Regions from separate parts of the Lysinibacillus sp. RS10 genome, predicted to be linked through region 3. Evidence: riboswitches for the same ligand, from Rfam matches in the RefSeq annotation. Region 3 holds a riboswitch; each other region holds the start of a gene.
What was found. A riboswitch is a leader RNA that binds a small molecule or an ion and turns the genes downstream of it on or off. The one in region 3 is predicted to bind cobalamin.
Positions count from the first base shown of each region.

Region 1: linked by a shared signal. The riboswitch ahead of ACB089_RS21995 (FecCD family ABC transporter permease) and the one ahead of ACB089_RS02020 (FecCD family ABC transporter permease) in region 3 are both predicted to bind cobalamin.
Region 2: linked by a shared signal. The riboswitch ahead of cobT (nicotinate-nucleotide--dimethylbenzimidazole phosphoribosyltransferase) and the one ahead of ACB089_RS02020 (FecCD family ABC transporter permease) in region 3 are both predicted to bind cobalamin.
Region 4: linked by a shared signal. The riboswitch ahead of ACB089_RS09645 (energy-coupling factor ABC transporter permease) and the one ahead of ACB089_RS02020 (FecCD family ABC transporter permease) in region 3 are both predicted to bind cobalamin.

Region 1 is NZ_CP167122.1:4,373,550-4,381,314, reverse strand. It holds gene ACB089_RS22010 (MerR family transcriptional regulator) at 1-344, shown strand, start outside; gene ACB089_RS22005 (class I adenylate-forming enzyme family protein) at 337-1,839, shown strand; gene ACB089_RS22000 (acyl-CoA dehydrogenase family protein) at 1,841-3,508, shown strand; cobalamin riboswitch at 3,669-3,852, shown strand; gene ACB089_RS21995 (FecCD family ABC transporter permease) at 4,062-5,063, shown strand; gene ACB089_RS21990 (adenosylcobinamide amidohydrolase) at 5,060-6,520, shown strand; gene ACB089_RS21985 (cob(I)yrinic acid a,c-diamide adenosyltransferase) at 6,592-7,155, shown strand; gene ACB089_RS21980 (hypothetical protein) at 7,248-7,424, opposite strand.
Region 2 is NZ_CP167122.1:3,632,188-3,639,952, forward strand. It holds gene ACB089_RS18575 (CotD family spore coat protein) at 1-296, shown strand, start outside; gene glnA (type I glutamate--ammonia ligase) at 451-1,785, opposite strand; gene ACB089_RS18585 (MerR family transcriptional regulator) at 1,882-2,256, opposite strand; gene ACB089_RS18590 (aminotransferase class I/II-fold pyridoxal phosphate-dependent enzyme) at 2,415-3,665, opposite strand; gene ACB089_RS18595 (trimeric intracellular cation channel family protein) at 3,926-4,531, shown strand; gene cobT (nicotinate-nucleotide--dimethylbenzimidazole phosphoribosyltransferase) at 4,886-5,941, opposite strand; cobalamin riboswitch at 6,056-6,232, opposite strand; gene ACB089_RS18605 (hypothetical protein) at 6,242-6,457, opposite strand; gene ACB089_RS18610 (YheC/YheD family protein) at 6,637-7,401, opposite strand; gene ACB089_RS18615 (hypothetical protein) at 7,702-7,765, shown strand, end outside.
Region 3 is NZ_CP167122.1:376,641-384,405, forward strand. It holds gene ltrA (group II intron reverse transcriptase/maturase) at 1-238, shown strand, start outside; gene ACB089_RS02010 (YdhK family protein) at 457-1,041, opposite strand; gene ACB089_RS02015 (biotin transporter BioY) at 1,168-1,764, opposite strand; cobalamin riboswitch at 1,938-2,129, shown strand; gene ACB089_RS02020 (FecCD family ABC transporter permease) at 2,283-3,329, shown strand; gene ACB089_RS02025 (heme ABC transporter ATP-binding protein) at 3,335-4,129, shown strand; gene ACB089_RS02030 (monooxygenase) at 4,327-4,635, opposite strand; gene ACB089_RS02035 (DMT family transporter) at 4,747-5,061, opposite strand; gene ACB089_RS02040 (multidrug efflux SMR transporter) at 5,061-5,414, opposite strand; gene ACB089_RS02045 (TetR family transcriptional regulator) at 5,491-6,069, opposite strand; gene ACB089_RS02050 (hypothetical protein) at 6,216-6,377, shown strand; gene ACB089_RS02055 (endonuclease Q family protein) at 6,452-7,618, shown strand; gene ACB089_RS02060 (GDSL-type esterase/lipase family protein) at 7,698-7,765, shown strand, end outside.
Region 4 is NZ_CP167122.1:1,883,407-1,891,171, forward strand. It holds gene ACB089_RS09625 (S8 family serine peptidase) at 1-1,093, opposite strand, end outside; gene ACB089_RS09630 (energy-coupling factor ABC transporter ATP-binding protein) at 1,535-2,371, opposite strand; gene cbiQ (cobalt ECF transporter T component CbiQ) at 2,371-3,141, opposite strand; gene ACB089_RS09640 (energy-coupling factor ABC transporter substrate-binding protein) at 3,147-3,419, opposite strand; gene ACB089_RS09645 (energy-coupling factor ABC transporter permease) at 3,421-4,167, opposite strand; cobalamin riboswitch at 4,425-4,610, opposite strand; cobalamin riboswitch at 5,019-5,203, shown strand; gene ACB089_RS09650 (ferredoxin) at 5,345-5,716, shown strand; gene cobJ (precorrin-3B C(17)-methyltransferase) at 5,721-7,394, shown strand; gene ACB089_RS09660 (sirohydrochlorin chelatase) at 7,410-7,765, shown strand, end outside.

The DNA of each region.
Region 1 (7,765 bases), 1.2 Mb from region 3:
GGACAATTCGTTATTATGAGGAGCTTGGGCTGCTTAATCCCAATCGTTCATCTACTAATCAACGAACCTTTTCAAAAAAAGAATTGGCGAAGCTTAAGCTTATTTTTCGGGGAAAGCGTTACGGTTTTTCACTTGAGGAGATTAAGGAGATGGTATTGCTGTTTGATTTTGACCGCACTGGCATTCAGCAATTGGAGCGTACGGTCGAATATGGGGAACAAAAAGTTCAAGAAATAGATAGCAAAATAGCAGAGCTTGTACAAATGAAAAATGAGTTACAGCAATTGCAAGGCGTGTTTACTAAAAAATTAGCGACTTTAAAGGGAGAGATGTACGATGAATAGTTCGAATTTGTTAGCACGAAATGCGCGAAAGTATCCTTTGAGCGAAGCGGTTGTTTGTCAAGGTAGACGAGTGACCTATCGTGATTTGGATGAGCAAGTGACACGTTTTAGTCATGCTTTATTAGAGCAAGGTGTACGACAAGGCGATAAAGTCATCATTTTTATGCCAAATGTTGTAGAGTTTGTTGTTAGCTATTTTGCAATCCAGCGTATTGGAGCTATTGTCGTTCCAGTAAATGCGAAATTTACGCTGCAAGAGGTTGAATATGTAGCGCAGCATGCAGACGCTAAAGCTATTCTAGTTCATGAAGCAATTTTTGCGGCAGTTGAAAACATCACGGTCGTTCCTTTAAAAATCAAAACGGGGCAAGAGCATGCTGGTTGGTTAAACTATGAAACACTTATTCAACATGCAAGCATTCAAACAATTGATTGTCAGTTGAATGAAGATGATGTCTCGACGATTTTATATACATCGGGTACAACGGGAAAACCAAAGGGTGTGTTGTTTAGCTATCGTAATATTTTAACTGTAGCGCAAATGATTGCAGTAGAAATGGAAGTAAAGCCTGAAAGCCGAATCCTTCTCATGATGCCGTTGACACATTCAGCGCCATTACATTTATTTTTAATGGCAGGCGTACTTGTAGGCTCAACAAATGTGCTAACACCAACATTTACACCTGATTTGTGTATTGATTCAATCGAGCAGGAAAGGACAACGCATTTCTTTGGTGCACCTGTCGCCTATTTGCTAACTGCTCAAATGCCGAGATTGCAAACAGCAGATTTATCTTCGATGAAATGGTGGATTTATGGAGGTGCGCCGTTATCACAAAATGAAATTCGCTTGATAGAAAAGGCTTTCCGAACAGCTCATTTAACTTGTGTTTATGGTTTGACGGAGGCTGGTCCAAGCGGTTCGTTATTGTTTGGTAGGGAGCATGAAACGAAGGCGGGGAGTATTGGTCAGCGTGCACCACTTGGCACGGAGCTGCGTATTATCAACGACAATGGAGAAGGTGTCGGCGTTGGTGAAGTTGGAGAGATCGTGTTATTTGGTGAAGGCAATATGTTGGGCTATTACAAGGATGACATCGCAACAAAGGCTGCATTTATAGATGGCTGGCTTAAAACAGGAGATTTAGCGCGTATGGATGAGGGTGGATATATTTGGATTGTTGATCGTAAAAAGGATGTTATTATTTCAGGCGGTGTTAATATTTATCCGAAGGAAATAGAAGATAGTATGTTAAGCTATGACGGGATTATTGAGGTAGCTGTAATAGGTGTTCCGCATCCACAATGGGGAGAAACGGTGAAGGCCGTCTATGCTTCTAAAAAGGCAATTGCTGAAAATGATCTTATAAATTATTTAGAGGAGCGTCTTGCTAAATATAAAATACCACGCCTCTTTGAACAAATGGAAGCGCTACCACGAAATGCAGCAGGCAAAATATTAAAACAATCTTTGAAGGGACAAGAGGTGAGATAGCATGAAGGTTTTACAGCAGGCAGAAATGAAAACAACGAATTTTTTTAAAGATGACGATACACTTCATAAGATTTTAGAAATGATGCTAGATCAAGAGTTTGCAGAATATGCAACACGCGAGCTAACAGATTTCGGAGGGCTCTGTGCTGGAGATATTGATGTGAGAGCGAAACATACGGATAGAGAGGGTGAACCTCGCTTACAAAGGTATAACGCATATGGTGAAGAAGTGTCAGAGGTCTGGGTTAATGATGGCTATAAAAAAACGATTGAAGAGACATACAATACCGGTATTGTTGGCTATGTGCATAAGGATATTCCGCAATTAGGTAGAAAGGGCAACTATGTGTATAGCTTTGCTCAAGGCTATATACTGTCCCATACTGAGCCAGGCTTTTACTGTCCTGTTACTTTAACAATGGCAACGGCTTATTTACTCGATCATTATGCAAGTGATGAAGTGAAGGAGCGCTTTTTACCACATGTTTGTGCAACAGGAGATACTGAGTTATATGAGGGAGCTACATTTTTAACGGAGCGTCAAGGTGGTTCTGATGTTGGCGCGAATGTTGTAGAGGCGAGAAAAGACGGCAACCAGTATCGTTTATTTGGTGAGAAATATTTCGCATCTAACGCAGGAATGTGTGGAGTAGCGATGGTATTGGCCCGTATGGAGGGGGCACAGACAGGCTCAAAGGGCTTGACGTTATTTGCGGTTCCATGGCGGAATGAGGATGGCACTGTGAATAACCTCCGCATTCGACGTTTAAAGGATAAACTTGGCGTTCGCGCAGTGCCTTCTGGTGAGGTGGAATTTGATGGCGCACTAGCTTATGTTGTCGGTGAGCCGAATAAGGGGATTTATTATATGCTGGAGGCACTTAATTTATCAAGAATTTGCAATGCAGTTGCTTCTATCGGCATTATGCGTCGCGGTTATCTAGAGGCGAAGCATTATGTAACCAATCGTCATGCATTTGGTAAGCCTTTAACGCAATATCCTATGATTCAAGATACATTAGGGAAATTTGCTGCCAAGCTTCATGTAGAAGTTGCCACTGTTTTTGATGTTATTCAGCTGTACGATAAAGTAACAAGTGGACAGGGCAATGAACAGGACATCATTATGAATCGCTTGTATATTGCTATCATGAAAAAAGAAACGGCAGAGCAAGCGGTACATTATGCTAGTGAAGCAATTGAATTGCACGGAGGGAATGGCTATATAGAGGATTTTGTTACACCTCGCTTATTAAGAGATGCACAGGTGCTGACTGTATGGGAAGGGACTGCCAATATTTTAGCATTGGAGCTCATTCGTTTAGTAGATAAGTTTCATGCACATGAATTATTTGTTCGTATCATGGAGGAACGTCTAGAAAAACTAGCTGACAGTCCATTAGTAGAAATTGTAGCAGAGCGATTAGTAAAACTAGACTTGACTTTGCAAACATTTAGTCGTTTGGATGAAGCAACGAAAACATTTGAGGCTAAAAAGGTTGCAGAAAAAATGGCACATGTATATGAAAGTGTTGTAGCAGTCGAATGGGCACAAAAATTCGGCGGTAAATATGAAAAGCTAGCAGATATTTATTTAGAGAGTACATGGTCATTGCGAGAAATTGGTGAGCCAATGAAAACGGTACAGTATTTTTTAGATATAGTCTGATAGATTAGAGGCTGGGACAAAAGTATATTTTTATAGCAAGATTAAAAAAAATCACATAAGAAAAGCGCGAGAAATCAACGTTTCTAAAATTGATTTCTTGCGCTTTTTAAGGTATTGTCCAGTTTTATCCCAGCCTCTTTTTTTTTCATGTATAATTATATCAACTGAAAATTATAAAGGTTCTTTACTTATGTAAAGTGAAAAGGGAAATCGGTGTTATTCCGATGCGGTCCCGCCACTGTATGTGTGAGTTTTTTCAATCTGCGCCACTGAAAATTTCGGGAAGGCTTGAAAAAGCGAATGAAGCACGAGCCAGGAGACCTGCCTTTATAGAAAACACGTTGCGGCCTACGAGGATAGGGTGGTGGATTTTGTATACGTATTTTTGTGCAAATTTGATCCCCTCATCTTTTTTGATGAGGGGTATTTGTTTTGTAAGATGGATGTCGATAAATTCTCAATATTAGGCGATTTCAAGCCAAAATGTATCGATAAATCAGAAGAACAAGTCGTTGAATATAGGCACAGATAGACTAAGGGGGAGAGCCTTTAAATGAGTAGAACGATTATAGCCTATGTAACAGCAATTACGCTTCTAATTATTAGCATCTGGTGTGGCGTAGCGATAGGCTCAGTTCATATTCCACTAGAAGTATTGTGGAATAAGGCGGCTGATGAGACAGCTGCCAATATTTTATGGAAAATTCGTTTACCTAGAGTCCTGTTGGCGGGACTTGTCGGAGCATCTCTTGCCATTGCAGGGGCTGCTTTTCAAGGCTTACTAAAAAATCCTTTGGCAGATCCTTATACGTTAGGTGTTTCCTCTGGTGCATCAGTTGGCGCAGTGATGACGATTTTCTTTAGTATATCAATCCCGGTAGTAGGCCATTATGCATTACCAATCTTCAGTATGATAGGTGCAATATTAACGATGGTAGCTGTCATGGGCTTTGCTAGAATAGTAGACCGCTCACTAAAAATGGAGACTCTTATTTTAACAGGGATCATCTTTAGTTCATTTTTAGGTTCCTTAATTTCCTTAATGATTGCATTATCTGGTGAGGAGCTACGACAAGTTATGGGATGGTTGCTCGGCTCAGTATCGATGCGAGGTTGGCCTTTTGTTCAAATGATTATTCCGTTTGTGATCATTGGCTCAATTATGCTTTGGACACAAAGACGCGAGTTAAATGTTTTGTTATATGGAGAGGAACGCGCGAAACATTTAGGTGTTAATGTTAAGCGTAGTAAATATATAATTTTGGTAGGCGGGTCAATGTTGACAGGAGCAGCTGTAGCAGTTTCTGGTACGATTGGTTTTGTTGGCTTAGTTGTACCCCATATGACGCGGATGCTTTGGGGTTCAGATCATCGTCATTTATTGCCATTATCATTTTTAAATGGGGCAACTTTGCTCATTATTTGTGATTTAATAGCACGAACAATTATTATGCCAAGAGAGCTACCAATTGGCGTAATTACTGCATTTATTGGGGCGCCCGTTTTTTCTTATATTTTTTATAAGCAACGTAGAAGCAAGGGGGGACGGGCATGATTGTTGTTGAACATCTTTCTGGTGGCTATGAAGATGTGCCGATCGTTCAGGATATAAGTTTTTCCGTTGAAAAAGGAAAAGTACTAGGGATTTTAGGACCGAATGGTAGTGGGAAATCCACACTATTAAAAGTAATGAGTGGCATACTGCCAGCAACTGCAGGCACTATAGTAGTAGACGGTAAAAATATTAGCGCTTATAATGCACGTGCATTGGCAAAAAAAATGGCAGTGCTACCACAATTACATGCGAATGCCTTTTCAAACAGTGTACGTGAGGCGGTATCACTTGGACGTTATCCCCATCAAACAGGCTTCTTTTCAAGTTGGACTGAACGAGATGAACAAGCAATCCAACATGCAATGCTGCAAACAGGTGTGAAACGCTATGAACAGACATCGATGGAATTTTTGTCAGGCGGGGAACAACAAAGAGTTTTTGTAGCCCAGGCTCTTGCGCAAACGGCGGAAATATTACTGCTAGATGAGCCAACGAACCATCTAGATATTGCCCATCAACGTCAAATTTTAGATATGGTACGAAAGGAAGCAATTGAATGCGGTTTAACCGTTATTATGGTACTACATGATATGAATTTAGCTTCCCTTTATTGTGATGAATTATTACTAATGGAAGGTGGAAGGATGCGAGCATTTGGAGCGCCACATGAAGTATTAATTGCTTCGCAAATTGAAGACATCTATCATGCGCGAGTAGCAACTTATGCACATCCTGAAATTCCAAAGCCTCAAATTACAATGATGCCAGCCTCAGTCGAACATCAGCAACGTGCTGTCATCAAAAACGAAAATTTCACTGTTACGGAGCATTACATTCAGCTTCAATCAGAGTTGCCGTTAAAAACGGTTTCCTCAGCTGTACATAATCCCGGTATTGGTTGGTATGATTGCTTATTAAATCGCTCTGTACCAATAGATTATGTCATTAGTGATGTAAAGAAAGAGGTCGCTGAATTTTTACAAAAGGAGCATTTTTCACCTACCAGTACAGTCGTTATGTTAACAGCTGTTCCGACAAATCTTGTAGCTATAAATGAATTTAAAGCTCCTTTTGGTAGCCTATTTGTTGCTGTTACAGCTGGAGTCGGCAATGCCGTTGATGTGTCACGTGCTCATGAAAGACAGGATGAACCATATATTGGTACTATAAATACATGGGTCATCATAAATGGTTGTTTATCAGAAGAAGCATTTTTCCAAGCAATGATGACAGCTAATGAGGCGAAAACAAAGGCATTGCAGTCAGAAGGTATTCGTGATGAGCTTAGTGGTACGATTGCAACAGGTACTGCTACCGATAGTTTATTAATTGCGGCGACACAAAAAGGGGAAGAGATGCAGTATGGTGGTCCAATTACAGCTGTAGGCAAGTTAATTGGTAAAGGTGTTTTTGAAACAACGGTGCAGGCAATAAAAAATTATAAAGTGAAGCTTTAATTCAGTGGGCGTCACAAATAAATTGCTGCCCGTTAATGCGGAATAAAAATTGATTATAGGAGATGAGAGAAATGAAGCTTTACACGAAAACAGGCGATACGGGGAAAACTAGTCTTATAGGTGGACGTGTCGACAAAGATAGCTTGCGCGTAGAGACATACGGGGCAATTGATGAGTTGAATTCTTTTATTGGCAAGGCAGTAAGTGAATTAGATCGTGAGCTATTCAAGGATATTCTAATTGATTTAGAAACGATTCAGCACGAACTTTTTGATGCAGGCGGCGACCTCGCTAATGTCATGAAGGAACGTCATTATAAGCTTGCAGAGCAGCCAATTGAAGTGTTAGAATCTCGGATTGATGCATTGTCAGATGAAGCGCCACCATTACAGCGCTTTATTTTACCAGGTGGTGCACCAGCAGCTGCAACCTTACACATTGCTCGCACAGTAGCGCGTAGAGCAGAGCGACAAATGGTAACGCTTATGAAGGAAATTGAAGACGTGCCGACAATTGTGCAAAAGTATTTAAACCGTCTATCCGACTATTTATTTGCAGCCGCACGAGTTGTTAATTTTAGACTTAAAGTTGCGGATGTTGAATATATTCGAAGCGGTAATGTTTTTAAAAAATAGTTTGATCACCAAAAGTTGTGGATGACATTTTGTTAAAACGTATGTCATTTGAAGAAGTTGATTGGAGTGGAGGTTGGGCGGCTCTTTGGGAATCAGCGCAGTAGATGAGACCTCGAGTAGGGGAACGAAAGGGCTTTTGCGAAAAAACATCGTGCTGCTGACGCTTCGCTTTCGCGCAAAAAAACATCGTGCTGCTGACGCTTCGCTTTCGCGCAAAAAACATCGTGCTGCTGACGCTTCGCTTTCGCGCAAAAAACATCTGTTGCCATAAGCGCCCCGCAGGAACGGAAATCAACTCCACGTTATTGTGATGAATTCACTTTTATATGAGCACTTTGAAGATTTATCGGAACAAAATCTCATTTTATCGGAACAATTTTAGCTTTTATCGGAATAATTTCTCGTTTTATCGGAACAATTTCAGTTTTTATCAACTAAGGGCGACTCCTCGGACGCCCCCGGTCACGTTTTGCTGAAAGCGCATATTAGTTTTGAAAAGAAATAGCTACTTTGAAATTTAGCGCACTGAAAAAGTCGATTTGTCATCAAAAACATGATGCAAATCGGCTTTTTTGATTTTCTATATCCAACAAAAAATAGATTTATAATA
Region 2 (7,765 bases), 1.9 Mb from region 3:
CACCACAAGCATGCCCAACTCAATTTGATCCACCACATTTTTTACCACCAGAAGAATATATCCGTACCAATTACATCCATACGGTCGTGCCACATGTACAACCAGCACATATTACAACAGTTAACAAACATATGATTGATCATCAATATTACTTCCCTTTCACAGAATGTGTAGTGAATGAATGTTGCGAAAATCATACACTTTGCGATATGCGACCTGATCCTTGCCATATGCACCATCATCATCGCATGCCACACCACCATCATCATCACCATCAAAAATATATGGGCTATTAAATGGAATATGCGATGAGGTTATAATACGCCTCATCGCTTCTTTATTTTGATTGAAAATGTCTAGCGCCTATCAGTTCTTGTTATAGTATTTACTATCAAATTATTAATTCCAAAAGAAAAACCGAGTACCTTGACTAGGTACTCGGTTAATATATTAGTACATTTTTAAATATTGATCGCGTTCCCATTGATGTACTGTTGTACGGTACATATCGAACTCGATTTCTTTTGCTTCTTTAAAGTTTGCATAAATATGCTCCCCTAAAGCTCCTTGCGCTACTTTATCTTTAGCTAGTAATGCTAAAGCATCGTCAAGTGCTGGTGGTAAGTTTTCAATACCGTTCGCTTTACGCTCTTCTTCAGTCATTACATAGATGTTACGATTAATCGCAGCTGGTGGTGTTAATTGTTGACGAATACCTTCAAGACCAGCTTCTAAAATAACAGCCATTGCTAAATATGGATTTGCAGATGGATCCACAGAACGTACTTCTACACGAGTTGAAAGACCACGTGCTGATGGAATACGGATAAGTGGTGAACGGTTTTGAGCTGACCATGCTACATAACATGGTGCTTCGTAACCAGGTACAAGACGTTTATAAGAGTTAACTGTTGGGTTTGTTACAGCTGTGAAACCTTGAACGTGAGTAAGGACACCCGCCATGAATTGCATTGCTGTTTCAGAAAGACCTAGTTCAGTCGATTCATCGTAGAATGAATTCTCTTTACCTTTAAATAATGAAACATTGAAGTGCATACCAGAGCCAGCTTCACCGAATAATGGTTTCGGCATGAATGTAGCATGTAAGCCATGTTTACGTGCAATTGTTTTTACAACTAATTTGAACGTTTGGATGTTATCACAAGCTGTGATTGCATCTGCATATTTAAAGTCGATTTCATGTTGTCCAGGAGCTACCTCATGGTGAGATGCTTCGATTTCAAAGCCCATTTCTTCTAGCTCTAATACGATATCACGACGGCAGTTTTCGCCAAGATCTGTAGGTGCTAAGTCGAAGTAACCACCATGGTCGTTTACTTCTAATGTTGGTTCACCTTTTGCATCTAATTTGAATAAGAAGAATTCTGGCTCAGGCCCTAAATTGAAGCTTGAGAAGCCCAACTCTTCCATTTTTTTAAGGATACGTTTTAAGTTGTTACGTGGGTCACCAGCAAACGGCTCGCCTTTAGCAGTGTATACATCACAGATGAAACGTGCTACTTTCCCTTTTTCAGAAGTCCAAGGGAACACTACGAAAGAATCTAAATCAGGATGTAAATACATGTCCGATTCTTCGATACGAACAAAACCTTCAATGGATGAGCCATCAAACATCATTTTATTTTCTAGCGCTTTGTCTAATTGGCTTACAGGAATCTCAACGTTTTTAATTGTGCCAAGAATATCCGTAAATTGTAATCGAATAAAGTTTACGTTTTTTTCCTCGATAAGGCGTTTAATGTCCTCTTTTGTGTATTTACCCACAGTTTTCCACACTCCTATAAATTGTCTAGCTTTTATTATTACCCTACCCTATTAAAATAATCTAAACTGTTCACCAGAAGCGTACGTTTACATTAATTAATAGAATCGAGATAAATCCCCTTGTCTGATGGAAGATTTTTGCATGCGCTGTGCTTGACGCATTTCTTCACGCATAATGCGACGTAATTCTGAATCACTTAAATTTGGTTCTTCTGTTGCAACAGCGTCATTCTTTTTAGCGAATAGTTTTTTAATCTTCGCCATATTCATACCCTGTTCTAAGTAATCTTTAATTTCAAGCAGTATGTCGACGTCATTTAATGAAAACATTCGACGGTTGCCTTCTGTTCGGTGCGGCTCAATTAAATGGTGTTCTTCATAATAACGAATTTGACGTGCCGAAAGCTCGGTCAATTGCATCACAATATTCATGGATAATAACGGCATAGTTCGTCTAATTTCACGACTCATTTAAGTCCCTCCAATACCCGCTAATCATATAACGAAAATTTTACACTGTCAACTAGTCATGTAAGGTTTCCTGACATGAATTAAAATATTTTTTTCGAATTGATGAAAAATTGTAAAAAACTATTCAAAACGAAAGTATTGAATAGTTTTTTCATTTCTTATTTTTGAATTTTTTGTACTGCACTACAAATAGCAAATTTCACGTGTTCGTATGTTAACCCACCTTGAATAAATGCTGTAAATGGCGGGCGAATAGGACCGTCTGCTGTAAGCTCAATACTGGAACCTTGAATAAATGTTCCTGCCGCCATTATGACATCATCCTCATAACCAGGCATATAGGCTGGCTCTGGTGCATAATGCGCATTAATCGGCGAGTTCGCTTGAATTTCTCGACAAAAGGCTATCATCTGTTCCGCTGTTTGGAATGAAACAGATTGAATCAAATCCGTACGATCAGCAGCATAGCTTGGCGATGTATCCATGCCGATTTCTTCCAGCATCGCAGCTGTAAAAATCGCACCTTTTAATGCTTGCGAAACAACATGTGGTGCTAAGAAAAAGCCTTGATAGAAATCACCGAGTGTATTTAACGTTGCACCAGCTTCAGCTCCAATACCTGGTGATGTCATACGATAAGCACATTTTTCTACTAAATCTGCACGACCAGCAATATAGCCACCAATTTTCGCCAATCCTCCACCTGGATTTTTAATGAGCGAGCCTGCCATTAAATCAGCCCCAACCTCCGTTGGTTCCTGTGCCTCCACAAATTCACCGTAGCAATTATCAACGAAAATAACGGCATTTGGTGCTAATTCACGAATTTTCGCACACATTTCTGCAATTTGTGAAACGGTAAAGGATGGTCGTGTTGCATAACCCTTCGAACGCTGAATAGCAATCATTTTTGTATTTGGCGTAATAGCAGCGGCAACACCTTCCCAATCAATCGTTTTGTTATCGATTAAATCTACATGGCTATAACCGATTTTATAATCTTTTAACGAGCCAGTATCCTTGTCTCCTCCATCGACTATTGATTGCAATGTATCATACGGCTGACCCGAAATATAAAGTAATTCATCACCAGGACGTAGCACTCCGAATAAGCTAAGTGTGATTGCATGTGTTCCAGAAATAATTTGCGGACGTACAATGGCGGCCTCCGCTCCAAAGACCTCTGCATAAACACGTTCTAGATTGTCACGCCCCTCATCATCATAGCCATAACCATTAGACGGATGCAGATGATAATCGCTTACTTGATGCTTTCGGAACGCAGCAAGCACTTTTTGTTGATTGAAGAACGCCATGTCTTCTACCTTTGCATGAAACGGGCGCACCTTTTCTTCTATTTTAGTAGCTAACGCTAGTGTTTCTTCCATTAAATTAGTTGTAAAAGTCATTATATCCTTCTCCATTTCACATTTGTTCAAATCTTATCTTAACAATTTGTGAGCTTGCCTGCAAAACTTGCTATTGTTTCTAATTGCATTTTGCGCTAATCTAAATTGCGGACTTCATCTATTATGTCCTACTATAATAGGATATTTAATATCTGATAATTCCAAAGCATAAGTTGATACTTTTCTTAGCAAACACTTCTACGCTACAAAAAGGGTTTACAACTAATCAAAAAGATTTATTCATATAGGGAGTGAAAGGGTTGGCTTGGGAGGTTTTTAGTATTATTGGAACAATTGCCTTCGCTATTTCTGGGGCAATCATTGCAATGGAGGAAGAATACGATTTATTCGGTGTATATATACTCGGGATTGTAACCGCTTTTGGCGGAGGAGCTATACGAAATTTGCTCATAGGTTTGCCTGTAACAACACTGTGGGGACAGGATATGATGTTCCAAATTGCCATTGCAGCCATTACAATTTTTTTCTTATTTCCACATCGACTCATTCAACATTGGCATCGCTGGGGCAATTTCACTGATGCTATCGGTTTATCGGCATTTGCAATTCAGGGTGCTCTCTATGCCGTGAAGCTCGACATGCCCATTAGTGCAGTTATTGTGGCTGCGGTCTTAACAGGGTCAGGTGGTGGGATTGTTCGAGATTTATTAGCTAGACGACAACCATTAATTCTCCGTGATGAAGTCTATGGTGTGTGGGCAGCACTAGCTGGACTTATCATCGGGCTTGAATTATTTTCAGGGGATATCTATTTATATATATTGTTTGGTGTAATTACAGCACTAAGAGTTCTTTCATATATGAAGAAATGGCGTTTACCGTTGCGGAAGTTGCAACGGGCATAGCAAGTTTCCTTACATCACCGTATAACAACAAGAGGCTGGGACAGAACTCGATTATTTTGAAAAATAACGAAAACAGATAATAACTTTTCCGCTTCAATGAGTAGAGTGTTCCTTCCTAAATCAAAAAAATGTTAGACCAATTGCAATCGGTCTAACATTTTTTCTTTTTGTCCCAGCCTCTTATTTTTTATCAATAGCAGATTTTAAATCCTTTAACTATAACTTTTGTTTATGTGTAGCAGCGCCTAGAAACAATATATCCTAATAGAAATAGTATGTTAGCCTAAGTAAACTTTGTACTTGCTGACTAACTACTTTCATAAGAACTTGTTTTTAGAATCTCATAATATTTAATTACTTTTCTAACAGCAGCATAGCTTCCTCTAATGTTGTCATGTTTTTCATCATGGAACATGCTGCGTCCAAAATAGGAAACGCTAAAGCTGCACCAGAGCCTTCGCCCAATCGCATATTCATCTGCAACATCGGTTCAACTCCGAGCATTTCAGCAGCAATTTTAGCACCTGGTTCTTCGGAAGCATGAGAAGGAATGATATAGTCTTTTACTTTTGGTTCGAGTTCGTATGCAATAAGTGCAGCAATAGTAGAAATGAAGCCATCAATCACAACAGGCTTGCGATTTGCAGCTGCAGCGAGTACAACTCCAGCCATAGCACCTATTTCTAAACCACCAACTTTTGCAAGAATGTCAATAGCATCATCACGATTTGGTTTGTTTAATGTAATAGCATTATGAATAACTTCTATTTTATGGTCGATTCCACCTGGCCCAACACCTGCACCGACCCCTGTCACTTCAATCGGATGACACGCACGAAGAACCGATAATATTGCAGCACTCGGTGTTGTATTTCCAATCCCCATTTCACCTGTCCCGAGTACATTCGCCCCTTTTGCTATTTCTTCCGTAGCTACTTCAATTCCTACTTCAATAGATTGAATGGCTTCTTCCCTTGACATGGCAGGACCTTTTGCCATATTGTCCGTTCCATATTTAATTTTTTTTAGGATAACACCAGCATCATGCGGAATATCTTCTTTTACGCCAACGTCTACTGTGACAATTTTAGCATCTGTGATTCTTGCGATAGCACAGACACCAGTTCCACCTCTAGGAAAATTTAATGTTTGAAAGACCGTCACATTTTGTGGATTAGATGTCACCCCTTCATCACAAACACCATGATCTGCGGCACATACAATAATCGCTTTATGATCAATCGCAGGAAATAGTTCTCTTGTAATCCCAGATAGTTGCACAGCAAGGGTTTCTAGTCTTCCCAAACTTCCAGGAGGCTTGCAAAGTGCATCTATGCGTTCTCTTGCCTTCTCCATCATTTTGTGGTCAGTACTTTGAATGTTTTGTATCGTCTGTTGTAATAATTGCATGAAAATTTCCCCTTTCTTTTTTGCCCCATTACTCGAAGATATGATTTAGAGAAAAAAATAAAAAGCCTGTAGTTTATTTCATAACAAATAAACTACAGACTTTTCCATCGTCTATATAATACGAAGCAGTTAGGCAGGTCTCCTGGCTCAATTTCAACATTTCATAGAACCTTCCCAGACTATGCTAGTGGCATTCTCTATGAAACTCTCTTTTACAGTGGTGGGACCGCTAAAGCTTTTCACTTTATTCCCTATTCTCCCGCAATGGGCACCTAATGCTTTTATGCAATTATTTTAAATTTACGATAAAGTGTTTTTTGTGTCAATATATTTGATTAAATGAAAAATTGTTCCAAGGATTCCTTTGCTGGCATTCACTCTTTTGGAGTGAATGCCAGCAAAGGAATCTTTTAACACTTCGAATAACCAAATAAATCTAACGTACGCGAATTCAGGTTCCTGAGGGCTGGCAAATTGAGCCCATGCTGAATCTTCTCCAATAGAAAATTGATTCATAACGCGCCTACTCAACCATAATCCATTTTTTCTAGGTAAATTCCTAATCGTTCACAAGTAACGGATGCAATTAAGTTTCTTCTTTCCTATAAATATAGTAGGGAAAGTAATTTTTTGATGTATGTCTATTGAATAAAAATATGCTGATGACTAACATGAAAAATAACTACATTTCAAACTTAGCCTTCATTTTGCATTTTCCTAATCTCAACAATATTCTTCCAGATCGCCCTATCAACTTTGGCAAAACTACGTATGCTTGGCGTTGTATTTACTTCAAATAATATAGGTTTTCCTTCAAGATTTATTCCAAAATCAATGCCATATTCTCTACAAGGAAAGTGGGATGCTATTACTTCAGCTGCTAAAATTGAATCCTCTTTTAGAGAATCTATTGTTTGATCTTTCTTTGTATTATCCATCATCAAATAACTTGATAATAATTCCTCAATCGATATTGCTTTAGAACCCCGATTTGAATTGACAATCCCATGATCCTCAGTTGCCACCCTTCCGTAAATCCCACCAATTACCCATTTTCCCTTTAGATTTTGAACATGAACACGAATAGATATTGAATTCCCATCAGGGGTTAGACTTTTGACCCCCTCTTGTATAATATAAATTCCGCTTAATCTACCGTGTTTCTCATATGGATGTAGAACTTGGTGGAAATCCTCAATTGCTGCTACACATTTACTTATTTCTTCACCTTGCATGGTAAATCCGTTAAAACAATAGTGTCCATCTTTTCTTTTGTAGACTTTATACATTGCTCTTCCTTGTCCAGTGGTATTATGTTTCACATAAATATACTCATACTTATTTAATAAATAGATTAGGTTTTCTAGACTGTAAAGTGTTGATTCTGGCATGCAGTTAGTTGTTAAAGGATTTTGTTTTAAAAGTAAGCATTGTTCCCATTTTCCAAGTCCGTTTTTCAATAAACTCACCTCATTTAGTTAGATATTTTTATTTCTTTTGTATTGATAGTGTAGTCCTCTCCACTTATGGAGGTTACTGTATTGTATGTAAATAGATTTATCTTGCATAGGTGAGTGAGACTTGGTAACGCGATATCTCATATTTTTCATTTTGAGTCCCATAATTATATTTACTACACTAGAAAAGTAGCATTATGATTGTTCTCAATACACCATTTTTTGATTTCAACATCATTAGTTTCTAATATACCTGCCCTGCTAATCTTTACTTTTAGTCATATGATAATGTCGAGTCACAAGATGGAAGATATCGGAAAAACAACAAAATTTTTTAATGAAAAAATATACTCAGACACACTTAATT
Region 3 (7,765 bases):
AAGAAGACTTCGCATGTGTTTATGGAAGAATTGGAAGAAGCCTCGTACGAAAGTGCGCAACCTTATTCGCTTAGGAGTTCCAGACTGGAAGGCTTACGAATGGGGCAATACTCGCAAGAGTTACTGGCGTATTTCGAAAAGTCCAATATTACACAGAACCCTTGGTAACTCTTATTGGAGTAACCAAGGGCTCAAAAGTCTGCAAGCTCGTTATGAAATCTTGCGTTATTCATCTTAATTGAACCGCCGTATACGGATCCGTACGTACGGTGGTTGGAGAGGTCGGGAGTTAGTCACTCCCTCCTACTCGATTATGAAGGAAACTATAGATTTTTTTCGCTTGTTTGGAGCATAGTCGTTTAGGCTAAAGCGCAACATCCTTAAGGTTGCTTCAATCCCACGGACAAAAGTGGTGGAGCGTTTACTTTTGCTTCAGGCTGTCCAGCGTATTAGTCCTTATTTTGCTTCTAGCTCTTCTTCCGTAACCCATTTATGATTTTTTACGGCCTCGCCATTTGTTGTAGACGTATAATCAATCATATAAACTGTCGTTTGTATTGCCTCATCGATATGGACAGTCGCATTTTCCATGCCTTCCATATGAGATGCATCGGTTTTGACTTCCGTACCCGGAGCTAATGGGGCCTCACCTTGATTTATCAATTCCTCATGAATAACCCACTTATGATTTTCTACGCGATTTTCACCTGTAGTTGGCTCATAGGAGATAATGTATGCTGTCGTATCATAAGCGCCAACAATCGTTGCTTCTGCGCCTTTCATACCTGCCATGTGTCCATCCGTGATAATGGCGGTGCTTCCAACTGGAAACATTGGATTTTCAGCATTTTTCAAAGTTGTTGGTACTGCGCCAGAGCTTGAATGGTTCATCGTGGAATGATCCATCACTGTGCTATGTTCAGTTTCGATGTTATTTTTTGAATCGGATTCTGACTTAGTTGTATCGGCAGAGCAAGCCGATAATGTTAGTAAAACTACTGCTGCCATTAAGCCAATTGACCACTTTCTTTTGAATAACATATTATATTCCTCCTCACTATTTGCTCTTAATGTAGCAAATAAATGTGCAGAAATTGTGGACAGCATTCATATAGGAGTTTCAAAACAAAAAGCCCTCTTTAGCATCAAACTAAAGAAGGGCTTACGTTACTTAACAGGAATTATTTTCACTATTTTTTGGAGACGGTATGCAAAAATACCGGCAAATATAGCTAAAATAATATCCTTTGGTAATGGAGGCATCATCCAAAGCCATGCCATCTTATAAGAAAAAGCTTCTGGAGCACTAGCCCATAACTTGTAGGCGAAGTACATCCAATTAGTCCCAAGTAAATAATTAATGGCTGTTGCAATTAAAGCAGCCATTACATAGCTTTTTTTCGTTCCACTGCGCTCTACAATACGCCCTGCAACATATGCAGCTAATATAAAAGTAACGATAAAACCGAATGTAGGACTTAAAATTTGTCCAAAGCCACCACTGAAACGTGCAAATACAGGTGCGCCTGCTAAACCTATACACATATAAACAGTACAAGCGAGTGCACCTTTTCTACTGCCAAGAATAAGTCCTGCTAATATAGCAAAAAATGTTTGTAGCGTGATGGGTACGCCACCAACAACCATAAAAGGTACAAAGGAAGTAATATTAGCGCCAATCATCATCAATGTTGAAAATAGTCCAATATAAGCAATATCTACTGTTCTTAATTTGTGATGCGAGTGTTCCGCTACTGTTGTCATTATTTCACCCCTAATAAGTAATGTTGATAATAATAGTGTAAAAAAATAAAGTTTTTGTGTCAACCTAATATTTTGTATAGGTTAACACAAAAATATTTATCCTTCTTAATTTGATAAATAATTACTAGTAATAGACTAACTATTAAAATATATGATAGAATCGTCATAATTTTAAAATATCAGATGCAAATGGTGTGACATCTTGTAAATGTGTCACTTAAAAGGGAAGTCGGTGCAAATCCGACGCTGTCCCGCAACTGTAACGAGGAGTTCTATGATGATTCAGCCACTGTTCTAGAATGGGAAGGCAATCATAGGTACATTGATTCGAAGCCAGGAGACCTGCCAATTAGCGAATATCTGTAATGCCCACGAGGATGAAAGCGATTACGGACAATAGTAGAAGGAAATCTTTCTGACTTTGTTTAATCTAGGGTATTTCTATGCGTATTTTGCATGGAATACCCTTTTTTTATCTTCATTAAGTCTATTATTAATGATTAGGAGTTAATAAACAGATGAATAAAAAAATTATGCTACTATCAATGACTCTTCTTTTAGTACTAATCATTTCAATGACAATTGGCATAATGGTTGGATCGGTTTCTGTTACGCCAATTCACGTATGGAAGGTTATCCTTTCCAAAATACCAATTGTACAAAACTTAATCGACCAAGATTGGAGTCGTTCTCAGGAAATTATTATTTGGCAAATACGAGTTCCGCGTGTATTGCTCGCTGCTATTGTTGGAGCAGGGTTGGCAATTGCAGGAGCAGCTATTCAGGCTCTTGTCCGTAATTCAATTGCCGAACCATATATTTTAGGGATTTCTTCTGGTGCAACGGTTGGGGCCACAGCTGTCATCATTTTAGGTGCTTTTTCATTTCTTGGCGTTTATGCTCTTTCCGTATCTGCATTTATAGGTTCTCTGACAGCAATGGCGTTAGTTTTCTTCTTAGCACGTGTTGGCGGTAGAGTTTCTGTCTTTCGACTTTTACTTTCAGGGATGGCGGTGTCGTTTATTCTATCTGCTATTTCAAATTTTATATTAATGACGTCGAAGCAAGAGGGCGGAATGAAGGCAGTCATGTATTGGATGCTAGGAAGCTTAGCTGGTGCGAAGTGGAGTAATCTTTTAATTCCTACAGTTATTTTTATCGTGGTATTTGCCTTGTTATGGCTCCATTATCGAAGCTTAAATTTATTACTTCTTGGGGAAGAAGCAGCGGTTACATTAGGGGTTAACTTACAACAATTTCGAATACAGCTTATCTTATTAGTATCGTTATTAACGGGTGTGCTCGTCGCAGTAAGTGGTTCAATCGGATTTGTTGGCTTAATCATTCCGCATATTGTACGGCTGATCGTAGGTTCAAACCATAAATATGTCATACCGATTAGTGCTTTGTTTGGGGCAATTTTCTTAGTGTGGGCAGATGCACTTGCTCGGATTATAATTGCACCTGAAGAAATGCCAATTGGAATTATCACAGCTTTTTGTGGAGGGCCATTTTTCATTTGGCTACTACGTCGTAACAATTATTCTTTCGGTGAAGGGGATTAAAGCATATGACATTAGAGACGAAACAAGTATCTTTCTCCATTTCTGATGAACGCATATTACATGAAGTAAGTGTACAAATAAAGGAAAAACAATTTGTTGGGTTAATCGGTCCTAATGGTAGTGGGAAGTCAACGCTATTAAAGAATATGTATCGTTTTTTAAAACCAGAAAGTGGAACAGTATTATTAAATGAACAGGATATTTTAAAGCAGTCGAGTAAAAGTATTGCGAAAAATTTAGCAGTAGTGAGTCAAGAAACGCCGGTCGTATTCGATTTTACCGTACATGATTTAGTGAGTATGGGAAGAACACCACATAAAAAACTATTCGAGCTTGATCAGGAACGAGATTTTCAAATTGTGAAAAATGCACTAAATCAAACAGGAATTGCTCATTTAGAGAAACGTAGCTTTAGTTCTCTTTCAGGCGGAGAAAAAAAGCGTGTGATGGTTGCCCGTGCCCTCGCTCAGCAAGCACAGATGCTTATTTTAGATGAGCCAACGAATCATCTAGATATACAGCATCAATTGCAGCTAATGGATCTAATTCAAACTCTGCATTTAACAGTTGTTGCCGCAATACATGATTTAAACATTGCAGCTATGTATTGTGATCAAATTTATGTTTTACAGCAAGGGCGAATTGTCAATTTTGGAACACCAGAAGAAGTACTTACACCAGCATTATTACAAGATGTTTTTGGTGTTTACGCTGATATTCAAACACATCCACTTACAGGGAAGCCTTATTTAACGTATGTCTCAGAGCAATTTACGAAGAAAGCTTTAAAAACTACATAAATAAAGTATGGCTCTTCGGCAAAACGAGGGGTGATTTCCGTTCCGACTAAGCGCTTTGTCAGATGTTTTTTGTGCGAAAGCGAATAGTTTGGAACAGAAACCACCCTTATTTAAAGCGCCACAACATTCACAAAGATTCTCTTGCCCATTTTGTATTTCAACACTATAAGGTGTATCTGTAATAACAGATACGCCTGTTATTTATGGATAGGACCATTGTTAATAGAAGATAAGGCTTCATTAACTTCAAAAATTTTACCCCGAATAGTTGTTATCCCGAAGCTTGTTAATCGAGCAGAGTGCATGGCTAAATATTTTTCTGCGCTTTCCTTCGTCTCGAATAAATAAACACCACCAGCTTCTTTAGCTATCGCATCCTCAGTCCAAATTTTCCACATGATTCCTTCTTCGTCATTAATGCTATGAGCTAAATCTTTAAATACTTCAGACATTTCATCACCAAAAGGACCGTCCATTGTAAAATCAACTTGTAATAAATATACCATTCAGCAAAACTCCTTTTATCTTCATTTATATAAGCAATTATAAAATATAGTTTCAACGAAAAGGAAATTTCCAATATTGGTTCACAACACAAAGAACAGGAGCCAAATAATTTAAGATACTGCTTTCAATCCTGCCACACCAATGATAATAGCAATGATACTAATAATCCTATTCATATTTTTAGACTCCCCGAAGAATATAATATTTACAAGAACAGCACCAACTGTACCAATCCCAACCCAGACTACATAGGCAATGCTTAACTGTAAATAGTTAAAGGATGTATACAAAAGTACAAAGGACAGTCCAAAGCCGCCCGCATATATTAATAAATTACGTATAGTTTTTTCCTGACTATAAAAGCGTAAACCTACAACACCGATAATTTCTGAAATTGCAGCTAATAAAACAAGTAACCAACCCATTATGCATTAGCTCCTTTCTTTTCAGCATGATCTTTTGAAGGGTTATCAGCTAAATTAAGACCAATAACACCCAGTACAATAATAAATATGAAAATTCCTTTAATAGCATTAAATTCACCGTCAAAAATAAAAATGTCCATTAATGTAGTACCAATTGTACCGACCCCAGCGAAAGTCGCATAAACAGTGCCTGTAGGTAGGTTTTCACAAGCCTTCGATAAGAAATGAAAATCCAACGCAATTAAGGACACGATAATAACCCAATGCCACCAAGAATCGGCAACATTAAAACCAAATATCCAAAACAATTCAAACAAACTAGTTAATCCAACATATATCCAATCTTTTTGCATAATTAGAGATTCCTTTCACGTGATAGTTTTCTAATGACTGACATTCAGTCATTTTTAATGTAAAAGAGAACGCCACTTATGGGTGACGTAGGCCAAGTGCATGGTGTAAAAAGTCTAGGAGCTCGAGCTTAACAAGTTTCATCGTTTCATCTTTGCAATCATCAAACAAATAAACTTGTTCAGCTGCAGATTCGATTAAACCTATAATGAGCTTGGAAGACCGTGAAGTATCTATCGAAGCACGTATCGTTCCTTGTTGTTGAGCTTGTAATAAAAAATTATCCATCCATGCATAATAGGGAGCATAGATATTTTCCCACTCTTTCAAATGCTCAGTTTGTGCAATACCAGCATAGATGAGTGCAACGAGATCGCCATATTCTTTTGTTATAGAAAAGCCAACGTCTACAACTTCTTCAAGTTGTTGTTCAAAAGGTTTTTGAGTTGATACGCCTTCTTCGATTGCAGTAATAATGTTTTCAACCATAACTTTCGCGATAGCTGGCATTACTGAAAGTCGTGAAGGGAAATAAAGATAAAATGTTCCTTGTGCGATACCTGCAGCTTTTACGATATCTGAAACCTTAGCCTTTTCAATTCCTTTTTCACGAAAAACTTCAATTGCAGCCTGAATAATTTTCTCTTCCTTTGACATGAAATCCCTCGCTTTTGACCTGCTTATTTAAATGTTACAAAATAGCTGACATAAAGTCAAAGAAAAATGACTGAAAATCAGTCATCTTTCTCGTGTATACATTTTTCCTATTCGGGGAACTTTATTTCTGAAAGGAATTGATGAAAATGGAAGAGATTAAGCTTGCACAACTGGATCAGCAACAGCTTGAAAAAATTAATGAGCTAGAGAAGACAATTGGCGTGACATTAGTGGCATATGATTCTTCAGCAATGCCAGCACAGAGTTCTAGTGCCTATGAGTCAAATAATAATAACCATCCTTCATAATGAAGCGAGAATACCTTGCAGCAATGTGAGGTATTTCCACTTTGTACATAATACAATGGGAGTTGTTACAAATGATGAAAGATTTCTATGCGGATTTACATATTCATATTGGACGTACTTCTAGTGGGCGAGCTGTCAAAATTACGGGCAGTAAGATGCTAACATTAGCAAGAATTCTTGAGATTGCTAGTACAAGAAAGGGACTAGATATTATCGGGATTATTGATTGTCATTCACCAGAGATAATGGATGAAATGGTAGGGATGATTGAACAAGGGGAGCTAAAGGAGCTAGTACAGGGAGGACTTCGTTATCAAGACACAACCCTTATTCCAGGCGCTGAAATTGAGATTTATGATCATTATTGCCTTGGACCAATCCATGTACTTGCCTATTTTCCAACACTTTCGCTTATGGGGGAATTTTCAAATTGGATGTCTCATCATATGAAAAATATCCATTTAAGCTCTCAGCGAATCTATTGTGATGGTCAAACATTGCAACAAAAGGTGCGTGAGTTAGGAGGGCTTTTTATTCCTGCTCATGTCTTTACACCATTTAAAAGCTTGTTTGGAAAAGGGGTACATCGTAGTTTAACAGAAGTATTTGATCCTCAACTTATAGATGCGATTGAGCTAGGTTTAAGTTCTGATACCGATATGGTGAGTAACATTAGAGAGCTTCAAGCATACACATTTGTCAGCAATTCTGATGCACATTCACTTGGGAAAATTGCACGCGAGTATCAAAAATTAAGACTATCTGATGCCAATTTTACAGAATTAAAAATGGCGCTTCATGAACAGCAAAATCGAGCTGTAACAGCTAATTATGGCTTAAATCCTTTGCTTGGTAAATATTATCAGACCGTCTGTGCAAAATGTGGTGAACAGCTTTGCAATATGGCGACAATCTGTACTAATTGTGAAAGTACTCAAATTATTAAAGGGGTTTCTTTACGTATTATAGAGCTATCAGAGCAGCTGACGGATAAACATGTTCGACCACCATATATTCATCAAGTACCACTGGATTTTATTCCAGGTCTAGGGCCGAAAATGATGGAAAGATTACTACAAGCATTTGGTACAGAGATGAAGATCTTGCATCGAGTTTCACTAGAACAGCTTGAACAAATCGTACCACATAAGATTGCTAAGATGATCGATTTAGCAAGAACAGGACAATTAGCAATTGAAGCTGGTGGCGGGGGGACTTATGGAAAGATACAAAGTGAATAAAATACTTGCTCATATTTAACCCATTTTCATCCTTCATCTATTAAAATAGAAATTAATAGAAGTGGAGGGAGTGGTTGTTATGCAATTATCAAAGAAATTTCAATTTTTAGCGGCTGGTGTACTGGCGTTGCAGTTAGCGGTACCTGT
Region 4 (7,765 bases), 1.5 Mb from region 3:
GTAGGGACGCCACACCTGCAACAACAGGAGAAGCCATCGATGTCCCACTAAATTTTACATAGGAAGATCCTTTTTTCTCATCATGAACTGTACTGTATACTTCTTCACCTGGAGCTACTAGGTCAACCGATGGGCCATAGTTTGAATAGCTTGATAGTTTGTTTCTATCATTCGTAGAACCTACGCTAATAACGCCTTCGTAAGAAGCAGGGAAGGAGTAATTATCTGTCGATTCATTACCAGCAGCCGCTACAACGGTAATTCCTTGATCAATCGCTTTCTGAACAGCATCTTTCATTAGTGGAGATTGTCCATACCCACCAAGACTCATGTTAATAACATCAGCGCCTTGCTCAATAGCGTAAAGGATACTTTGTGCAATGACGAAATCATTGGCTCCAGCTTTTCCGTTGAATACATCAATTGGAAGAATCTTGGCATTTGGATTAATCCCATGTCCTCCCACAGCATTATCTTTTGCCGCAGCAATAATTCCTGCTACGTGTGTTCCGTGATCACCAGTATTAGTAGTATTGGCAGGTGCTGCTGCATTATAAGGTGGAAGCACTTGAGATTTTAGATCTGGATGTTTAAAATCCACACCAGAATCGATAACCGCTACTTTTACTTCGTTATTGCCTGCTAATTCTAGGGCCTTATCAATTTCAAGTAAGTTTAAATGATACATATCATTTTTCTTTGGGTCTCCGCCATTGCCAAAGGAATGATACATGTAACTCGGGGAAACATTCTTAACCCCTTTTTGATTTGCATAATATGAAACTGCTTTTTCTAAAGTTACTCCTTTGTTAAGTTGGATAACATCGTAACCTAATGAAGGAATAGAGCGGATTACTTTTGCGCCAATTTTTTTATGCACATTCTTATCAAGACCAGAATGTTTGACGATAATTGTATCCTTACTAATCCATTCTTTTTGATTCTTTTCTGTTTGTTTCTGATTGCTAGCTACTTTCACTGACTCTGGGTTCTTCTCTGCTTTTTGTGGTGCTTCAGCAAAGGCAGAAGCAGTAGGCACCATTAGTGCAGCAGATGCTACTATAGCAAATGATTTCTTTTTCCAGTTCTTCAACTGTATTACCTCCTTGAGTGTTTAATATAAGTCACATCTATACTATTACGGATGAATGATAGAAAAGTTTCGTAAATAAGATGTTATTTTTCCAAAAGTACCAATCTATATTTTTCCTTTATGTAAAATCTATGAAAATTTGTATCAGTAAACTAGCCTTAGTGAAAGGGAAGGGAGAACGAATACCCTCATTAGGACTATAAAAAGTCTATGATTTCACATCCTTGAGACAACAGGTAATATTCGTTACTGAAAGGCACTGTCCGTACGGTGGTGCGAGAGGTCGGGGGGAGTCACTCTTTTAGATTGTAGTTAAGGGAAGTGTATCAGCTATAAGCGCCCAGCCTTCACTACAATCAACCACACGTTATGGTAATGAGCCCTACAAGTGGAAAACACGCAACTATAGTCCAAGAAATGTTATATCCTTAAAACATCGTCTTAAAGCTGCTCAATAAGTTTTTGTAAATCTTCCTTCGAACGAGGCATTGTAATGTTTTTCTCAAATAGTTTCTTATTTTGCAAGGCAATCGCCATTTCAAAGACCCATGGGCGTTCGAGATGGGCCCGTTCAAGCAATTGCTCTTGAAAGAACAACTCAACAGGGTCCCCATTATAAATGATTTTTCCAGCTTCCATCACGATGATTTGGTCTGCCCATTCATAAGCTAATGGGATATCATGCGTTGCCAGTAAAATAGTCCGTTCACCATTCTCTAATTTAGCTAAATACTGTAAAACTTGTGCAGCATAATAATTATCAAGTCCAGCTGTTGGTTCATCTAATAATAAAACAGATGGTTCCATCGCTAGTACTCCAGCCATTGCAACACGTTTTTTCTGGCCAACACTTAAAAAATGGATCGGTTTATCGAGTAATGGTTCAACTTCAGTTTGAGCAACAGCCCATGCAATATTCTCTTCAATTTTTTCAGTTGTCCAACCAAGGTTTAAAGGTCCAAATGCAATATCTTGCATAACAGTACCTGAAAAAAGCTGGTTGTCTGCATCCTGAAAAACAATTCCAACCTGTTGGCGCAATTCTTTTAATGCTTTTCTACTATAGTTAAGTTCCTTGCCACAAAAGGATATATTTCCAGTGGTAGGCTTTAAAATGCCATTTAAATGCTGGAATAAAGTCGATTTCCCAGCTCCATTATGACCAAGTAAAGCGATTTTTTTCCCCTTTGGAATTTGGAGTGTAAGATCTGTCAAAGCATGGGTTCCATCTGCATAAGCGTAGGATAATTGTTTTAGTTCAAAGTATAAATCTGTCATCAGAAAAAACCTCCATAAATGATAAGGGAAATAAAAATAGCAGCCATACCTAGCCAGTTTTTCATGGAATAGGTAACATTCTCCTGCCAATAGACAGTTTCTCCACCGCGTGCCTGCATTGCATTGTTTAGTTCACGACTTCGCTGAAACATCTCGGCAAATAAAGCTGCAATTAGCATTGAAATTGAGCGTAGCCATTGCATAGGGGAGCGGTAACCTAATCGAGCCTGCTGGGCAAGATGAATTTTTTGCATACTGTCTAAAAAAATAAAAATAAATCGATACGTTAGTTCCACTAGCTCTACAAATAAAGTGGGAAGTCGCCATAGTCGTAGAACATAGCAGATCGATTGTACGGATGTTGTAAGAATTAAAAAATACAAACAGCTAATGCTACCAAGGACGATGAAAAAAAGCTGCTGGGCTGTTTCTATACTCACGCGCCCTACAAAAATTGTCCAACCGTTAATAGAAAATGACCAAATATGTGTAGGGAGAGTGCTTGTTGATGGGGCTATAGAAATTAAAATTGATACTAAACTAGAAAGTAAAAAAAATCCCGGTAGTAATAGCAGTTTTGCATAATATTTAACTGGGATTTTTGCGCTTAAAATGGTAAAAGCACTCATTACAATAAATGTAATGAGTGAAATTCGTTCATCTCTCATGATCAGCGACAATAATAGTAGTCCTAAGGATAACGTCATTTTTTCTAGCGGATGAACTGACGCTAGCTTATTCAAATAAGCATACTTATCAATGAGTAACATATCGTTTAACCTTCTTTATGTTTGCCGCGCATAAAGCCGATGAAATAGCCGATAAATCCAGCGCCGATAGCAGCTTGTAGAGCGAATAATAAGCTTTCAATTTCACCACTTGGTGGCTCCCAAATGCTTTCAAACCATGGTTCGTAGTCAGCGTTAATTTCACCAATTGCTGCTTCTGCTTGGCCATCAGCACCCTCAAATTCTGCACCCTTTTGGATAAAAAGAGGAATGATAGCTAGAAACACAACAATTGCCAAGAGCAGTAAATTTTTTTTCATTTTAGTGTGCCTCCTTAGCTGAGAAAACACGTAATGCTTTTAGTTCGCTCACATTATATTTTTTCAAGAAATTCATAACGATCACTGTTAAAATTCCTTCACTAACCGCGAGCGGAATTTGTGTTAATGCAAAAATACCAGCAAATTTTGTGAATGATGCCATAAATCCTCCTACTTCAGAAGGGAAGGCAAGAGCTAATTGTACAGATGTAACAACATATGTACCTAAGTCACCAAGCATTGCTGCTAAAAAAACAGCTATTGAAAATGATAGCCCCATTTTTTGTGCGCCCTTAAATACAGAGTAAGCAATAATAGGACCAACAATTGCCATAGAAAATGCATTTGCCCCTAATGTTGTAAGCCCACCATGTGCTAAAAGTAAAGATTGGAATAATAAAACGATTGTCCCAATCACACTCATAGCTAGTGGTCCAAAAAGAACAGTCCCAAGTCCAACTCCTGTCGGATGCGAGCAGCTCCCCGTTACAGAAGGAATTTTTAAGGCTGATAATACAAAGGCGAAGGCACCGGATAAACCTAGTATCATTTTTGTTTCAGGATTTTCATCAATGGTTTTACGAATAGAGCGTAATCCTAAAATAATAAATGGGATCGATAAGACCCACCAAAAAATTGCCCATTCAATCGGCAAAAAGCCCTCCATGATATGCATAGCAAATGCACGATTTGGCACAAATAAAAATGCCAGCAAGAAATAACTAAGCTTCCAACGTGAGAATTTCAAAATCTCTCCTCCTAACATTATATTTTTCGAATGTAGCGTGCGAACGATATCAATTTCGCCTTGGCGTAATTGCGTCCGGAGGCTTTATTTTCATTCAGGAGGTGTTTTGGCTATATCTGTAAACATCTACCACCATGAGATGGAGTCTCTTCTGAATGAAAATAAAAAGCACTTCTCCGACTTTGGAAAAGTGCATAGCTAAAAGAGGCAAATAAAATTTTAATCTGCTAAGCCGCACACCTATCCTCGTAGGTTGAAACGATCACATATTTTTCGGCAGGTCTCCTGGCTTTAGTTCAACGTTTTATAGGCCTTCCCATCCTTTGGACAGTGACATGATCTATAAAACTCCCTAGTACAGTGGCGGGACCGCGCCGGACTTGAACCGGCTTCCCTTTTAAGCGAAATGGTATACACTTCGCACCGAAAAAGAATGAAGTTGTGAGATTTCACGACAAAGTGTAACATGAATTTCCACATATATGCTATACTTTTTATAAAAATTTTAGAATTAAAGGTCAATGTCGAAAATTCAGATAAATACAGATAAAAATTTCGTGTTTTCTCTGAATTTTTAATAAAAATGTCGCAATTTGAGAAAGAAATATTGAAATTTTTAAAAATTAAGATATGATAGAGACAGTTTTCTATCACAATCAATTATGCCTCGGCATAATTGCGTCCGGAATCGGCTTTGTGCTTGCACAAAGAACTCCTTTCCGATTTCGTGACATCCGCCGGAGGCTTTAACTTCTTTCAGCGGATGTTTGGACACTTGCTGAAAAATAAAAACCCGTATTCATCTCACCACCTATACAGGTGGGAGACTTGCTGAAAGAAGTTAAACAATTTCATATAAAACATCAATAAGTGCTTGAATATTTTCGAGATAATAGGGAAATCGGTGAAAATCCGATACAGCCCCCGCTACTGTAATAGCTGATGAAATCGCAAATGCCACTAGTGAAAACTTAGGAAGGCGCGAAAGTAAAAGGAAGCTTAAGTCAGGAAACCTGCTTATTGTGATAAATGCATGCAAACTTTTCGGAGGGAGAAGTTGAAGCGAGAGCGAGTACCTGTATATATTCGTTTTAATTTGGCTTCTACTAAACCTTTACTCTTCGTCTAGAGTAAAGGTTTTTTCTTTTTCCTAAAAGCAAATGAGGGGAGAACAACAATGACAACTTGGAATTTAGAGGGGATGAAAACGCATCTTTTTATTTGCAATGGCAGTAGCTGTATGAAAAAAGATGCAGAGGAAATTACACAGGCAATCCGTGATGAAATACAAATGCAAGCGCTTGATCAGGACATACATACGACTAGGACACGCTGTAATGGTAGATGTAAGGATGCATGTGTTGTTATCGCTTATCCTCAGGGGAATTGGTACCGTGTGCCGACTACAGAGCATGCGCGGGCACTTGTACAAGATTTAAATCATGAAGTATTACAAAATGAGCATGTCTTTACACTGCGTGAAGGTTCGTTACAGCGTACAGCACAAACAACAGCCATTAAAGGCATTGAAAAGGTGAAAGAGGGGTAACAAAATGGCGCAAAAAGGAAAGATTTTCGTAGTTGGTTTTGGACCTGGGGATTTTAAACATATTACGACTCGTGCTGTTGAGGCACTTCAACAAAGTGATATGATCATAGGCTATAAAACATATGTTGAGCTTATTCAGGATTTAGTAAGTGCAAAGTCAATAGTTAGTACTGGTATGACAGAAGAAGTTTCTCGTGCACAGGAAGCGGTGCGCCAAGCAGAGGCAGGAAGTATCGTATCGGTTATATCGAGCGGTGATGCTGGCGTTTATGGCATGGCGGGATTAGTGTATGAAGTTTTAATTGAGCTAGGATGGACGGAAGCAACGGGTGTTGAAGTAGAGATTGTTCCAGGTATTTCTGCTATCAATTCATGTGCAAGTTTACTAGGTGCCCCGATTATGCATGACGCCTGTACGATTAGTTTAAGTGACCACTTAACACCTTGGAATTTAATTGCAAAGCGAGTAGAAGCAGCGGCAATGGCTGATTTCGTTATTGCTCTTTATAACCCAAAAAGTGGCCGTCGTACGAGACAAATCGTAGAGGCACAACGAATTTTATTAGAATATCGTTCTCCAGATACACCGGTAGGACTAGTGAAAAGTGCGTATCGTGAACGTCAGGAAATTACGATGACGACTTTAGCAGAAATGCTAGAACATGATATTGGCATGCTAACAACTGTTGTTATCGGGAATTCATCAACGTTCTTCTATGACAATAAAATGATTACGCCACGTGGTTATCAGCGTAAATATACACTCGGCGATGAAAAACAACCGTTACGGCCACATCAACGTCTAAAAGAAGAAAATGAACCATGGGCAATGAATCAAGAAACAGGTCAGGCTCGTAATGATTTTGCGACAGATCCCAATGCCAATCGTATTAAGCCCAGTTTAGCCATAACATCAGAACCAAAGCCTAAAAAAAAGTCATCACTTGAATTGGCGACAACAGCACTAGCAATGGTGAAGGGAACAAGTGCAGTGAGGGTAACTCCGAAACTTGTTCAACAAAAAATGGAATCCATTTTTGAATTAGCTGTGAGTCCAGGAGTAGCCAATAAGTTCTTTACTCCTCAACAAATGATGACGCTAGCAGAGGTAGTTGGAGAAGAAGGAACGATGGAGTATACACCAGACCATCAAATTCATCTGAAAATTCCAACGACTGATCCTGCAGTGATTACAGCAAAGCTTCGAGAAGTTGGCTTTTTACTAGCACCGATTGGTGACGTGCTATCGTTAAAGGCTTGTGATTTCTGCTATGGAGAAAAGACTGATTCGATTCCTTATGCGGAAGAGATTCAGGAAAAGCTTGGCGGTATGTCGTTACCGAAAACGTTAAATATAGGCTTTAACGGCTGTGGTATGGCATGTTATCGAGCGGTATTTGATGATATTGGTATTGTGTATCGCAAAAGTAAGTTTGATGTTTTTATTGGGGCTAAGCCAGTTGGTCGTACAGCACATGCGGCCCAGCCTGTTGTGGAGGGTTTAGAACCTGAGCAACTTATACCGCTGATCACAGATATTATCGAAGAGTATAAAGCAAATGCACATCCAAATGAACGATTGTTTAAATACTTTAAGCGTGTGAAAAAGATACTTCATTTTACGTATCAGGATATGTCTTCAAAAATAAAAGTTGAGCCAGCTCCGTGCGGCGACTAGTGAGGAGTAATGAGGATGAAAGCAATTTTATTTGTCGGCCATGGGAGCCGTTTAGCAGCAGGAAATGATGAGGTACGTACATTTATTGAGCAAATGACACCTCGTATTGATGATAGTTTTTTAGTAGAAACATGTTTTTTAGAGTTTGCTTCGCCAAACATTGAAGAAGGTATTACGAACTGTGTCAAGAAGGGCGCTACTGAGGTACATGTTATTCCGATTATTCTTCTTCATGCGGGACATTCAAAACTGCATATTCCTGCAGAAATCGAGCATGCGCGTGAGCATTATCCAAATATTACATTCACATATGGCCAAACAATTGGTGTCCATGAAGAAATATTTGCGATTCTAGAAGACCGCCTAGCAGA